DNA from 4 places in the Virgibacillus proomii genome. Region 1 is predicted to be linked to each of the others. Evidence: riboswitches for the same ligand, from Rfam matches in the RefSeq annotation. Region 1 holds a riboswitch; each other region holds the start of a gene.

Region 1 (3,191 bases):
GTGATCTCCTTCTTCAATCAGCTTCCAACGAATAACTTTTTGTTCTAAATACGTTAGCAGCAGAAAAAATAACAAACTTAATACGACGATAAATAAAATAGCTACAAATACACGATCTGTCCGAAACGAAGAAGAGGCTAAAGTCATGTAATATCCGATACCTTCACTAGAACCTAGCCACTCTGAAATGACCGTTCCCATCACACTATACGTGGCAGATATTTTTAATCCACTAAATAATGAGGGCAGTGCATATGGCCACTCCAGCTTCAAGAAAATTTGCTGTTTATTTGCACCTGCCATTTGCATATAATGCTTTAATTCCTCACTTGTTTGCCGAAATCCATCAAGAGCAGCAATGGTAATAGGAAAAAAGCAAACTAGTATAATAACAATTATCTTAGGCAATATTCCAAATCCGAACCAAATAACAAGCAATGGTGCCAAGATGATAATTGGAATATTTTGGGAAATAATTAAAATTGGATAAAAGGCCTCGCGCATCCCAGGTATAAGATGGAGACAAACAGCAACCAAAATACCAACACTACTGCCGACTAAAAATCCAACAATCGTTAACTGAATCGTCGAGACTAAATGATGAACATAGTCTGACCAGCCTGTAATCGCTTCTTGTAAAATAATTGATGGTGCAGGAAGTAACCACTCAGGTACATGAAACCAAGAACAGATAAACTCCCAGCTAAGCATGAAAAGGATGAGGACCAAAACCGGCCGCCATCCCTTTAATAATTTCTTCCTCATTAGCGATACTTCTCCGTTAATTTATCCATCGAAGCACCTGTAGGCTGATAAAATATTTTTACTTGTGAAATTACACTTGGGCATCCAAGTTCAGTCATTCGCTCATTCATTTTTTCAATGACAGTTAATAACTCGGATAACTCACCCTCCATTGTCGTTTCCAATGGATTGACTTGATAACGGACTTCAGCTTGATCAATAATTGCAATTGCTTCATCTACATAAGGTATAACATCTTCCCCATTTTTTGTTTTTGGGATAATCTGAATGCTCACAAGGGAATTGGCCATGACGATTCCTCCTTTGAATAGTTAATTTAATATTTATTTAGGTAAAAATTCATTGGTAAATGCTTTTTCACTATCTAATGGTTTATCTAATAATTTATTTTCATACATCCAAGATGCGTAATTATCCCAAACTTCCAGTTGTTGCTCTCCCCATCTCTTTGCATCATCTTGATACTTATCAGCTAGCCATTTTTGACTTGCTTTTACCAGTTCTTCATCAAGATCAGGAACTGCTTCGATTAAAATATTTGCGGCTTCTTCTGGATTGTCAATCGCTAGTTCATATCCTTTTGTTACTGCCGATAAAAATTTTTTAATGGTTTCGGGATCTTTTTTAATCATGTCTTCATTTGTTGCTAAAACAGGCGTGTAATAATCTAGTTTCTCCGAGTAATCTGTGAGGTAAATCATATTTAATTCTTCATTTCGGAGCTCTGCTTCTACTCCTGTCCACCCGTAATAAATCCAAGCGAAATCAATATCTCGATTTACAGCTGTAAAAAAGTCCGTCTCCCCCATATTAACAATATTTACTTTTTCCACATTAGCATCTTCTTGCTTCATTAACGAACTGAGTACCGCTTTTTCTACAGGAGCACCCCATCCTCCATATGTTTTATCTTCGAAGTCTTTTGGCTTCGTAATGTTTTTTTCTTTTAACGAAGCAAACCCGGATGTGTTATGTTGAATGATTGCTGCAATGGAGATGATCGGAATATCTTGAACCCGTGCCTCTGTAATTCCTTCCTGATAACTAACACCAAAATCTGCTTTTCCTGATGCTACTAGCTGGTCTGCTCCTGCTTCTCCAGGCATCTTAATTTCTACATCGAGTCCTTCATCTTTAAAATACCCTTTTTCTTTCGCTACATATAGTCCGGTATGGTTTGTGTTTGGTGTCCAATCCAAAACTACAGATACTTTTTTTAGTTCTTTAGCTTGATCACCTTTTTTCTTCTTCTCTTCTCCATTTGTATTACAGGCTGTAAGTAAAGCAGTGATAAGGGCAAAAATAATGAGTCTCTTCAACATAATTTCCTCCTTGTACAAACATAGCTATGTAAGGTATAAAATCGAAAACGGACGTACACTGGCGACCTGCCTGGTTGCGCTAAACTAAAACGTCGACTCCTTCTTCCTCACGTAAAAAAAGCCTTAGGTGGTTTCGTACACCTAGGGCTTTCGCACATGCAACTATTGCTAATCAAAACATGTTCCCTACGCTGGCTTTACCCAGATCAGGTTCTAAGAGTCTAGTATCTTATGGATACAATCTCAACCAGCAACACTGGTTCCCCTACAACGCTTATGTTTATTTTTTGTTTATCCATTAGTAACTATGCCATATTCATGTCCATTAATCAAGCATTTTCCAAAAGACGACCCGTTTCTAATTCCGCTTTTATATGGGGAATATTTTATCTGTATGCTGCTTAAATTAGACGTTCTCTTTGTTTCTATAAAATTCCATCCTCATGTAAAAGAGGCTATTTCTTTCCTTGTGATGGTAAAAGGATGCAATAGTAAGATTTCTATTAATTTAAAGGAGATAAGCAATTATCAAATTAGTTAACAGAAGAAGAGTTCAGCCTAAAGTTACGAATGGATAATCTAACGGTTGAATAAAGATACTGTATATCGGAAGGTGTAAAATACTCGAGTAAAAAGATGAACGAAAAGAGGGTGAGCTAGAAGAGATCCTCCTTATAATGTATTCATTCAGTAGTCTTTTCCTGCATCCCTTATTGAGAAGTAAAACACAGGCTAAACCTTGACCACGATATGTCGCTGTTGAAGTTTTCCTTGTCCTCCTTTAAAAGTCCTGATGTATTGCTACCGAAGCTTTCCTTCCTTGGAAAATCGTGATGTGGCTATCAAAGCATACTCTGTCTTGAAAAACCTCGCTGTATCGCTATCGAAGCCTACTCTCTCTGTCAACCTAAACGAATCGGGATGTAGCTGCCGTTATCTCCCACTTAGCCTTCTTTGTATTCCCTATAACTCGTGAAGTAAGATTCTTACGCACACCTTACAACAGGATATCTTCCATTACGTATCAGTCACATTTTATTATCATCAGAAGGTACAAAAAACAAATAAATGTTAAACACTGCAAGTAAACCAATTAATATCCAT
Region 2 (3,191 bases), 440 kb from region 1:
AGCCGTAAACGATCCTTTATTTGTTGTTAGGACGAATGTTGCTTTCGCTTTTTGAATCGTTACTACATGACAGTTTTCTATAACCCCACCCCCTAATTGAAGGGCTGCTTGTTTAAACGCTTCACACACTCGTGTAGATTCTACATGCCCATCCTCTTTTATATACAATGCTCCTACCACTTTAGACGGTAACGACAGAAACTTCTCTTTTAATTCTGCTCTTTCAAGCCATTCTAATTCAGAAAAGGCTAGTTGTTTTTCCAAGAGCTTTTGAGCTTCACTTTCTTCAAAGCTACTTCTAGCATACCAAAAGAGGTAAGTTGTATATCGATGGAAGTAAGCTTATACAATTCCTGCCTTAAACTTTTATATAAATCTCTGCTTTCCTTACAAAAGCGATAAAACTCCCCAGAACGTTTATTTTCTGTGTGAACACCAAGCATACCTGCAGCGGCCCGAGTTGCTTGGTGACCACTTTCTCCTTTCTCCATAACCGTTGCAGATACGCCATTTTTATTTAAATAATAGGAAATACTATGTCCAATTACCCCTCCGCCAACAATAAGTACTTCATGATGATTGTTCACTTTTACTAACCACCTCTCTTAGTATCTTCACAGCTTCTAGTGGATTTTCTTGAGAAAAAACAGCTGACATAACAGCTATTCCATCAGTATTCACTTGTGCTAGTTCTTCAATTTTTGTTACATTAATGCCGCCAATTGCTATAACCGGAAGATAAACAGAGGAAATAATTTTTTCTAATTGCTTTATTCCTCTAGGCTCCATTCCTTTTTTACTAGCAGTAGCATAAACATGCCCATACATGACATAATCTGCACCATTTTGCCCTGCCTCCACAGCTTTTGGTAAAGTATGAACAGAAACACCTATCGTTAATGATGGAAATAGTTGTTTAATTTTATTTACAGGCAAGCTGTTTTCCGGTAAATGGAGCCTGTTTACACCTGTTATGGCACAAATTACAGCATGTTCATGGATACAGAGACGGTCCTTAGGCACTCCGGCAGCTAATAAACGATTCACAAACGCTAAGTACGCTCGCGGCGATTTCTGCTTTTCTCTTAAAATAATAAAATTAACATAAGGAGCGATAGCTTGCACCGTTTTTATTAACTCCGCTTCTGCCATTTTTCCATCAGTAACTGCAATTAGTTTCATACTACACCTCAGTGTTTTTCTTATACGATAAAGCCTAAAGTTTTATACTTTCCTGTAGTAAAATAAAAATGCCGCTTTCTCCGGTTTAGGAAAAAGCGACATACATAGTCATAGATTCAAAGACTAATTTAAAGATACTAGTCAACTGTCACTTTCCTCCGCTGGTACTTCATCCAGATCAGGTTCAAAGAGTCCCAACGTCATACGTTGATCTCAGCCATTATCCAATGGCACCCCTAGTGAAAATATATTATTATTAAATATTTTAGAATATTACTTACCCATACTTTACATGATTATAAGTGATATGTAAAGTCATTGCTATTATCGTAATTTTTCACTAAAAAGTCTGGCTATGAGAATTGCAATTTATTAGCCGACTTTACTTATACAGTGAAGCTAGAACGCTCATAATATAAACATTTCCCATAGAAGGTTATTTATAAAAGTCGGTAAGAAGCGCGAACGAAATTCTTCGTACATTAGAATGTATAAAATTTTAGCGTGAAGTTCATTCAACGTATTTAAAAATTTTTAAGTTCAAGTATAAGTGCAGCTCCCACGTGGGAATGGGTCTTGAGGAAGCTATATGAGTGCTCATATAACTAAATTAATAAAAGCTCTTCTACTAAAAGCGCCCACGTTCTGTAGGAAATGAAGCAGTCAATACACAAGCCCGCTATCCAAAACTGCGCCGTCTCGAACTTCAACTAAATAGAAGATGCTCGTGTCGACTTTGCAACATAGATGCTTGAGACCTTTGTCGACCTTGTCCCCTTTTATCCTCCTTTTTGAACACCCTTTAAAACTGTTTTCTAAGTAAAGGTTTGTTATACTAATTTCATAATGATCTTTAAGGGGGATGAACATGAGTCAAACTTTAGTTGAACAATTTGCATTTAACCGAAATATGCTATTAATGGAAATGGATAAACTGGATGAATCTCTCATCGATGTACAGCTAGAAGGATTAAATAACACCATCCGCTGGCAAATCGGACATATTTTAACCGTTGCTGAACAATTTTTATTCGGATTTCCTAATCAGTCAGCTCATTTACCGGAAAACTATGTTTCCCTATTTGGAAATGGAACAAAACCAGCTGATTGGCCAGAGGAAGTACCAAGTCTAGCTGAACTAAAAGATCAACTCAAAGACCAACTAAGACGGGTTATGGACTTACAGCCTGATTACTTTGCTACAAAATTGGAGAAGCCGTTTTTAGGGCAGGAAACGATTGGCGGTCTAGCAAAAGTAGCTGTTTTTCATGAAGCAAATCACAGTGGTCAATTACATACAATGAGACTGATTGCAGGATCAAAAGCGCAAGCGCTTAGCTAGTAACGTTGTACCAACGGCAGAGCTTCTGACGGGATAAAGGAACTTCATTCAAGGAGTGCTTTTCTCCTTGAATGTTAGTACCGCAAGGGTATGACCTAAAGGCCTTTGAACGAATCGGGGATTTAGGAGCCGTTTTTCTCATCATGTTCGCAACATCATTTGCATATTTTTGAATTGAGAAAAGTACGGATCCTTACATCCGGGATAAAGGGAAACTTCATTCAAGGAGTGCTTTTCTCCTTGAATGTTAGTACCGCAAGGGTATGACCTAAAGGCCTTTGAGCGAATCGGGGGTTTAGGAGCCGTTTTTCTCATCATGTTCTTAATATCATTTGCACATTTTTGAATTGAGAAAAGTACGGATCCTTACATCCGGGATAAAAGCAACATGCCCCTACAACAGGGGAATGCTGACACAACATTCTTAGGGAAATGTTTACACATGCTTTTTCCTTAAAAATTGCTTTCGTATTTTTTTCCATATTATCCAGTAGTTGACCATTGATTTCTTTTCGTTCTTCTTCCGTTAGTAACCGTTTTTCTTTTTCTACATATGCTAACTGCCAGTTTCCTAACTGAAGTCCAAATTTTACAATTTTAACGTAAGGAACTTGAAAAAAGTTTTTCACCAAAGAATATCTTTAAATCTTCTTCCATAAAACCCAGT
Region 3 (3,191 bases), 590 kb from region 1:
AGCAGTAGAAAATGGTCGTACCCTTGGTCATGAAGGTGTCGGGATTGTCGAAGAAGTAGGAGATTCTGTTAAAAACTTCAACGTTGGCGATCGAGTTATTATTTCCTGTATTACATCATGCGGTACTTGTGACTATTGTAAAAAGCAAATGTACTCACATTGTGAGAATGGCGGCTGGATTTTGGGTCATTTAATTGATGGTACACAAGCGGAATATGTTCGCATTCCATATGGTGATACGAGTTTATACCATATGCCTGAGGGTGTTGAGGATGAAGCGTTAGTAATGTTAAGTGATATTGTTCCAACTGGATTTGAAATCGGCGTTCTTAAAGGAAAAGTAAAACCTGGTGATACAATTGCAATTGTTGGGGCAGGGCCAGTTGGTTTATCAGCACTGTTAGGAGCACAATTTTATTCTCCTTCCGAAATAATTATGATTGACCTTGATGACAATCGTTTAGCTGTAGCTAAAGAGTTTGGTGCAACAAAAACGATTAACAGTTCAGATGGAAACGTAATTGAAAAAGTAATGGAGTACACGAATCAAGTAGGAGTAGACGTGGCGATGGAGGCAGTAGGTATCCCTGTAACATTTGATATCTGTCAACATATTGTAGCACCGGGTGGCCATATTGCAAACATGGGTGTACACGGAGTGAAAGTGGATTTAAGCCTTGAAAAGCTATGGATTCATAATATTACCCTTACAACAGGTCTTGTAGATACAAATTCCACGCCGATGTTACTAAAAACCGTAAAATCCGGAAAGATTCAACCTGAGAAATTAGTGACTCACCGTTTTAAACTTAATGAAATTATGAAAGCTTATGAAGTATTTGAAAATGCTGCTAAAGAAAAAGCATTAAAAGTAATCCTTGAAGCAGATTAATTAGTTAAATAACAAACGCTATTAAAAATTCAAGATTCATTTTAAAACTAAATATTAGGATGAAGCATGAATTTTATTCTTTTCGTTTTTATTGAACATTAAGTTAAGCACTTCACATTTATACTGCATAACAATAAAAATCTAGACAAAACAAAAAAGAATCCTATATAAATTCAAAGTCAATGAATACCCCATGGATAATTCACACTCCATGGGATTTTTCTTAAAAAGCCTGTCTATTTTGTAATAAATACGAGTTCTTACCCACTATTATTAAGTGTTTTTTTTCACGTCAAGCAAGAAAAACATTTTCCGAACAGTGTAATTCACTAGTTTTAAACCACTTAATTATTCCTTCAAATTAATAATTTTCGGATAATATGGTTGACTTTAGTTATCATTATGTTATGCTTCAATTGTAGTTAGCAATATTTCTGCTAGGGGAGCCTTCAGTGGCTGAGACAAAGACCCTTAGAACCTGATCTGGTTAGCACCAGCGGAGGGAAGTGGAAAACTGCTTAAGGATACTATCTATCTATGTGTTTACATATAAATTCTATATCTATGTTCACAGATTGATTGCCTTATTAAGCTTATCCCTTTCCTCCTCGATCAAGTTCAAAAACATATGAATGAGGAGGAATTTTTTATGCCATTTACAGACACATTACGTGAAGCAACTACAGACAGCTGGAAACAAAGTGTAAATCATCCATTTGTTAAAGGAATAGCACAAGGTGATTTACCATTGGATATTTTTAAATATTATATTCTTCAAGACATTTACTATTTAAAACATTTCGGAAAAGTACATGCGTTAGCTGCCACTCAAGCAGAGGATTTCCAAGTAACTGCTATGCTGCTAGAAAAAGCAAAGGGTACTGCACAAGCAGAGTTAACTGTTCATAAGCAGCATGCAGAAATATTGAACATTACTGATGAGGATATGGAAAATTTTAAACCGGCTCCAACAGCGTATGCTTATACAGCGCATCTTTACCGAGCTTCACTCTCCGGCAATCTTGGACAAACGATTGCCGCTCTTCTGCCGTGTTACTGGCTATATGCAGATATTGGCAAAACATATCAAGATGCTGATCCTTCTGAAAAAATTTATAAAAATTGGATTGATACCTATTCTAGTGAATGGTTCCATAAGTCTACGAAAGAACAAATTGATCTATTAAATCAAATCGCTGCTAACTCTAGCGAAAAGGAAAAAGCTAAGATGAAGGAACAATTTATTATCGCCAAGGAATATGAGCTTGCATTTTGGGAAATGGCGTATACCAAAGAAGATTGGTTTTCTAATCGCCAATCGCATCATAGCATAGTACAACGGCATAATGAATAAAAGCTAAAAGCGCGTCCTTATGACGTCCCAAGCTAAAACGAATCACTTGGGACGTTCTTTTAATTTTATTATTTCCTCGATATCCAAATACGTAACTTCTACAATTAATTGAACACCAATGCCCTTCTCGTGCAAACTTTTCCTTCCTTTCTCATAGGAAATAGGTAGCTCCACACTTCCTCTGCATGCTGTATCCCATTTTTACATAGTAAGCTACAGTGCGTGGATTGAAATATTCGTAAGCTTGTAGATTGTACTGACTCATTCTCCCTTGACTTTTATGCATTATTGTCTCAACTTCCATAAGTTCTGTTGCGACATTTACTTTTTCCGCTTTCTCGTTTGAATTAAAATACTATTTTAGAAGTCTCTATGATAAGGATAATAAGTCTATCCTCATCATCTCAGTTTGAGTACTGATATATATTCTATAAAAAGCACAATTAAAACACCTGTGATCCTCTACTAGAATTAAGCAAGGTATCACAAGTGTAATCTCACTAATATTAAATTCATCTTAACTTTCCCTATTGTCAGCACTGGTACATCATGTATTCTAAATTTAAAAGCATGAGAATTTCAATCATCCTTCCCTTAAACATTTAAACTGAATACAAGCAAAATAACGAATTCATTCTTATTCCAGATTGACAACTACAGTTACTGTTTTAACCAATTCTTGAATTGCATACGCAGGACCCTCTTTCCCATTTCCGCTTTCCTTCACACCACCATACGGCATCTGGTCAGCACGATAACAACAGGTGTCATTAATTACAACTCCTCCAACATCGAGTAAATATGGAATCTGATAAGACAAATTTAAATCAGATGTATAAATACCAGCTTGCAAGCCGTATTTGGAATGGTTAACTAAATCAATGGCTTCTTCTAATCTGTGATATGGAATAATGGTGACAACAGGACCGAAAATTTCTTCATCTA
Region 4 (3,191 bases), 730 kb from region 1:
GTCTAAAGCTAAATTAATCGAAAATGGTTTTACTACCTTACCAACTTGGCAAGAAGCTTTAGCCTATTACCTGAATGAATTAAATCAAGGGGTAAAATAAAAATGATAACGAAGAAAGTGCTAGTGACTGGTGGAGCTGGATTTATAGGTGGTAACTTCGTGCAATTTATGGTAGACAAGTATCCCTACCAGAAATTTCCATATGCACAAATGTATTAGGCACCCAAATCCTTCTAGATGCTGCAAAGGCTGTAGATGTTTCGAAGTTTGTCCATGTCTCTACAGATGAAGTATATGGGGAGTTAGATTTTGATTCAACAAAATTTTTCACAGAGGAAACATCTCTTCAGCCGAATAGTCCATACAGCGCAAGTAAAGCAGCCGCTGATCTATTAGTCCGTTCCTATCATGAAACCTATAAACTATCAATGAATATCACACGCTGTTCCAACAATTATGGACCATATCATTTCCCAGAGAAGTTGGTTCCTTTAACCATTTCGAAAGTACTTAACGATGAAAATGTTCCACTGTATGGCGATGGAAAAAATATTCGTGACTGGTTACATGTCCATGATCATTGCGCAGCCATTGACCTTGTATTACATCAGGGTGCCAATGGGGAGGTTTATAATATAGGTGGTCATAATGAACGAACTAATTTAGAAGTTGTTAGAACGATTATAAAAACTTTAGGTAAATCAGAAGAATTAATTGAGTTTGTAAAAGATCGCCTAGGTCATGATAAACGGTATGCAATTGATCCTTCTAAACTAGAAAAGTTAGGTTGGAAACCTACTTTTACTTTTGACACCGGAATTGTTCATACAGTTCAATGGTACATCGATAATCAGCAGTGGTGGAAACAAATTATAAGTGGGGAGTATCAAAATTATTTTGAGAAACAATACACATGATTGATTAAAGATTTGGTTGCACTAGTTTGTTTTTTTTATCACTGGTCTCTAAAGTAATGTTTCCAGGGTTTTTATGTTTTTTAAAACTAGGATTAGCTATTTGTGTTTATGCACGTTTGATAGTAGATAGCTACAAGTCGAGATTACTTATAAATACCAAGACTTAATCGTTGGCATTTATGTCTGAATTGTCCCTTCTTTTATCTACAAAAATATTTAATAACCTTAATAAAAAAACCTAAAACACTGTTCATAAAGAAGTTTATCTATTATAATGAAAATAAAATATATTTAGAAACCACAAGGGGAGCTTTTTTGCTGAGAGTGAACAACTCTGTTCTGACCCTTTGAACCTGTTAGTTAGTACTAGCGTAGGGATGTGGAAAACGACGATTATGTTTATCCCATAGGTACAGTCTACTTTTATTTTTAATACGTAAAAGTAAGTTGCTTTTGCCATACCATCATGGGATAAATAAAATCTTTCACACATACAACACTTAACGTGTATCACTACGCTCTCCTTGAGGTTTCATATCATGAAAGGGGAGTATTTTTGATGCAAAATTTACGACTATTGGTGATGATTGAGGTAGCTTTTTTTGCAGCATTTGCATTTATTTTAGACATATTGCCTTCTATTAAGATATCACCAGCAATTTCCATTTCTTTTGCAATGGTACCAATTTTTATTCTAGCATTTCGCAGAGGGGTAGTAGCCGGGCTGTTATCCGGTTTCTTATGGGGACTTTTACAAGTAGTATTTGGAGATGCGGTCTATGTAACACCAGTTCAGTTTATGATAGAATATTTTATTGCGTTTGCTTTTGTTGGATTTGGCGGGCTTTTTTACACTGTTATTCAAAAGTCCTTTCAAAATGGGCATAAAAAAGCGGCATTGGCATGGATTGTATTAGCAACTTTGGTAGGCAGTCTCGCTCGCTACTTTTGGCATTTTATAGCTGGTGTTGTTTTTTGGGGAAAGTATGCACCAGATGGTATGTCCCCAGTTATTTATTCCTTAGTAGCAAATGGAACGACCATGTTAGGTGCTTTTGTTTTATGTTCTGTTATACTGGTTGCTGTTTTAGCCAGTGCTCCCAGAATCATTATGGAGAATAGCAGTTCTAGGAATAAATCGGAAAAAGTTTCCTAAATGAAAATACTACTGTTGATTAGCTAAACGTCAAAAGCGAATAATGCGCTAAAATTGTAAAAAATGAAGGATAAGAAACAAACTTAACCTTGATTGACTCCTAGTCTCTCAAGGTTTTTAATTTTATTGTATATTAACTATTTATATTGTTGGATGACAGTGGAAAATACCAAAAGTACAATAATAAATTTTAGATGACAAAAGGAAATTATAGGAACAGTTCGATGCTATATCCGTTTCGCATGGTGAAACTTTTTTTGAAAGTAGTTCGCTTGCTGCTGTTTAGCTAAAGCGATCAAACTACCGTGCTCACCTTCCTACGATAAGCTAACATCGGTTGGAATCTAATGGAAAACCGACTAAAAGTGGGCTTGCCGCTCACAGGCGTCAACACCCCTCTGTTTTAGAAGCATGTTTTCTTTATCCCGAATGTAAGAATCCGTATTTTTCTCATTTCAAAGATTTGCTTATGATTTTTGAGTACTGATGAGAAAAACGGCTCCTAAGTCCCCGATTTGTTCGAGTCGACAGGACAGAGTTGCTACGTAGTGATACACCGCGATTTTTCAAGGAAGAGAAAGCCTCTTGAATAAGTGCCGTGATTTTTCAAGACAGGGAAAAAACTCTTTAAATGAAGTTCTCTTTATCTCGCCAGGTATTCAGTTTGTAAGCCGTTAACCGAGCGTTTTTAGCTTTTGTTTTCCTTCACGAAACGTTGTCGTGTGGATATTATTCGTTATGTCGAATGTGAGAAATTATTTTTATATGCAATGGATATACATAACCAAATAAAAAGGTGGTATAATTCTTGCCCCTCGTTAAAAACCAAAAACAATAAAATCAAACATAAAAACAAATAAACAAATATAAATAAAACTAATATGTGTTGACTTTTTGTTTGTTTAGCATTATGATTAACATGTAAGTAAAATGTAATCGTTCTCATGAGGCGTTCATTTTCTTTTTAAAATATCAAAAAAGGATGATGTTGAATGATTAGAAAAGCTTTTGTCATGACAGTTTATCCTGATAAGCACGAGGAATATATGAATCGTCATCAAGAAATTTGGCCGGAAATGATCCATGAACTTCGGAAACATGGCGCTAAAAATTATTCG

What was found. A riboswitch is a leader RNA that binds a small molecule or an ion and turns the genes downstream of it on or off. The one in region 1 is predicted to bind thiamine pyrophosphate.
Region 2: linked by a shared signal. The riboswitch ahead of BN1066_RS12165 (thiamine phosphate synthase) and the one ahead of BN1066_RS13920 (ABC transporter substrate-binding protein) in region 1 are both predicted to bind thiamine pyrophosphate.
Region 3: linked by a shared signal. The riboswitch ahead of tenA (thiaminase II) and the one ahead of BN1066_RS13920 (ABC transporter substrate-binding protein) in region 1 are both predicted to bind thiamine pyrophosphate.
Region 4: linked by a shared signal. The riboswitch ahead of thiT (energy-coupled thiamine transporter ThiT) and the one ahead of BN1066_RS13920 (ABC transporter substrate-binding protein) in region 1 are both predicted to bind thiamine pyrophosphate.

The regions. Positions count from the first base shown of each region.
Region 1 is NZ_FUFN01000010.1:1,372,166-1,375,356, reverse strand. Features, by position in the region: gene BN1066_RS13930 (ABC transporter permease) at 1-765, opposite strand, end outside; gene BN1066_RS13925 (thiamine-binding protein) at 765-1,055, opposite strand; gene BN1066_RS13920 (ABC transporter substrate-binding protein) at 1,089-2,087, opposite strand; TPP riboswitch at 2,254-2,364, opposite strand.
Region 2 is NZ_FUFN01000010.1:936,967-940,157, reverse strand. Features, by position in the region: partial or broken gene thiO (glycine oxidase ThiO) at 1-587, opposite strand, end outside; gene BN1066_RS12165 (thiamine phosphate synthase) at 571-1,182, opposite strand; TPP riboswitch at 1,319-1,430, opposite strand; gene BN1066_RS12160 (DinB family protein) at 2,051-2,524, shown strand; gene BN1066_RS12155 (hypothetical protein) at 2,839-3,153, opposite strand.
Region 3 is NZ_FUFN01000010.1:783,477-786,667, reverse strand. Features, by position in the region: gene BN1066_RS11500 (zinc-dependent alcohol dehydrogenase family protein) at 1-892, shown strand, start outside; TPP riboswitch at 1,322-1,414, shown strand; gene tenA (thiaminase II) at 1,542-2,246, shown strand; gene BN1066_RS11490 (aldehyde dehydrogenase family protein) at 2,884-3,191, opposite strand, start outside.
Region 4 is NZ_FUFN01000010.1:644,729-647,919, forward strand. Features, by position in the region: partial or broken gene BN1066_RS10930 (dTDP-glucose 4,6-dehydratase) at 103-917, shown strand; TPP riboswitch at 1,211-1,312, shown strand; gene thiT (energy-coupled thiamine transporter ThiT) at 1,477-2,073, shown strand; gene rhaM (L-rhamnose mutarotase) at 3,066-3,191, shown strand, end outside.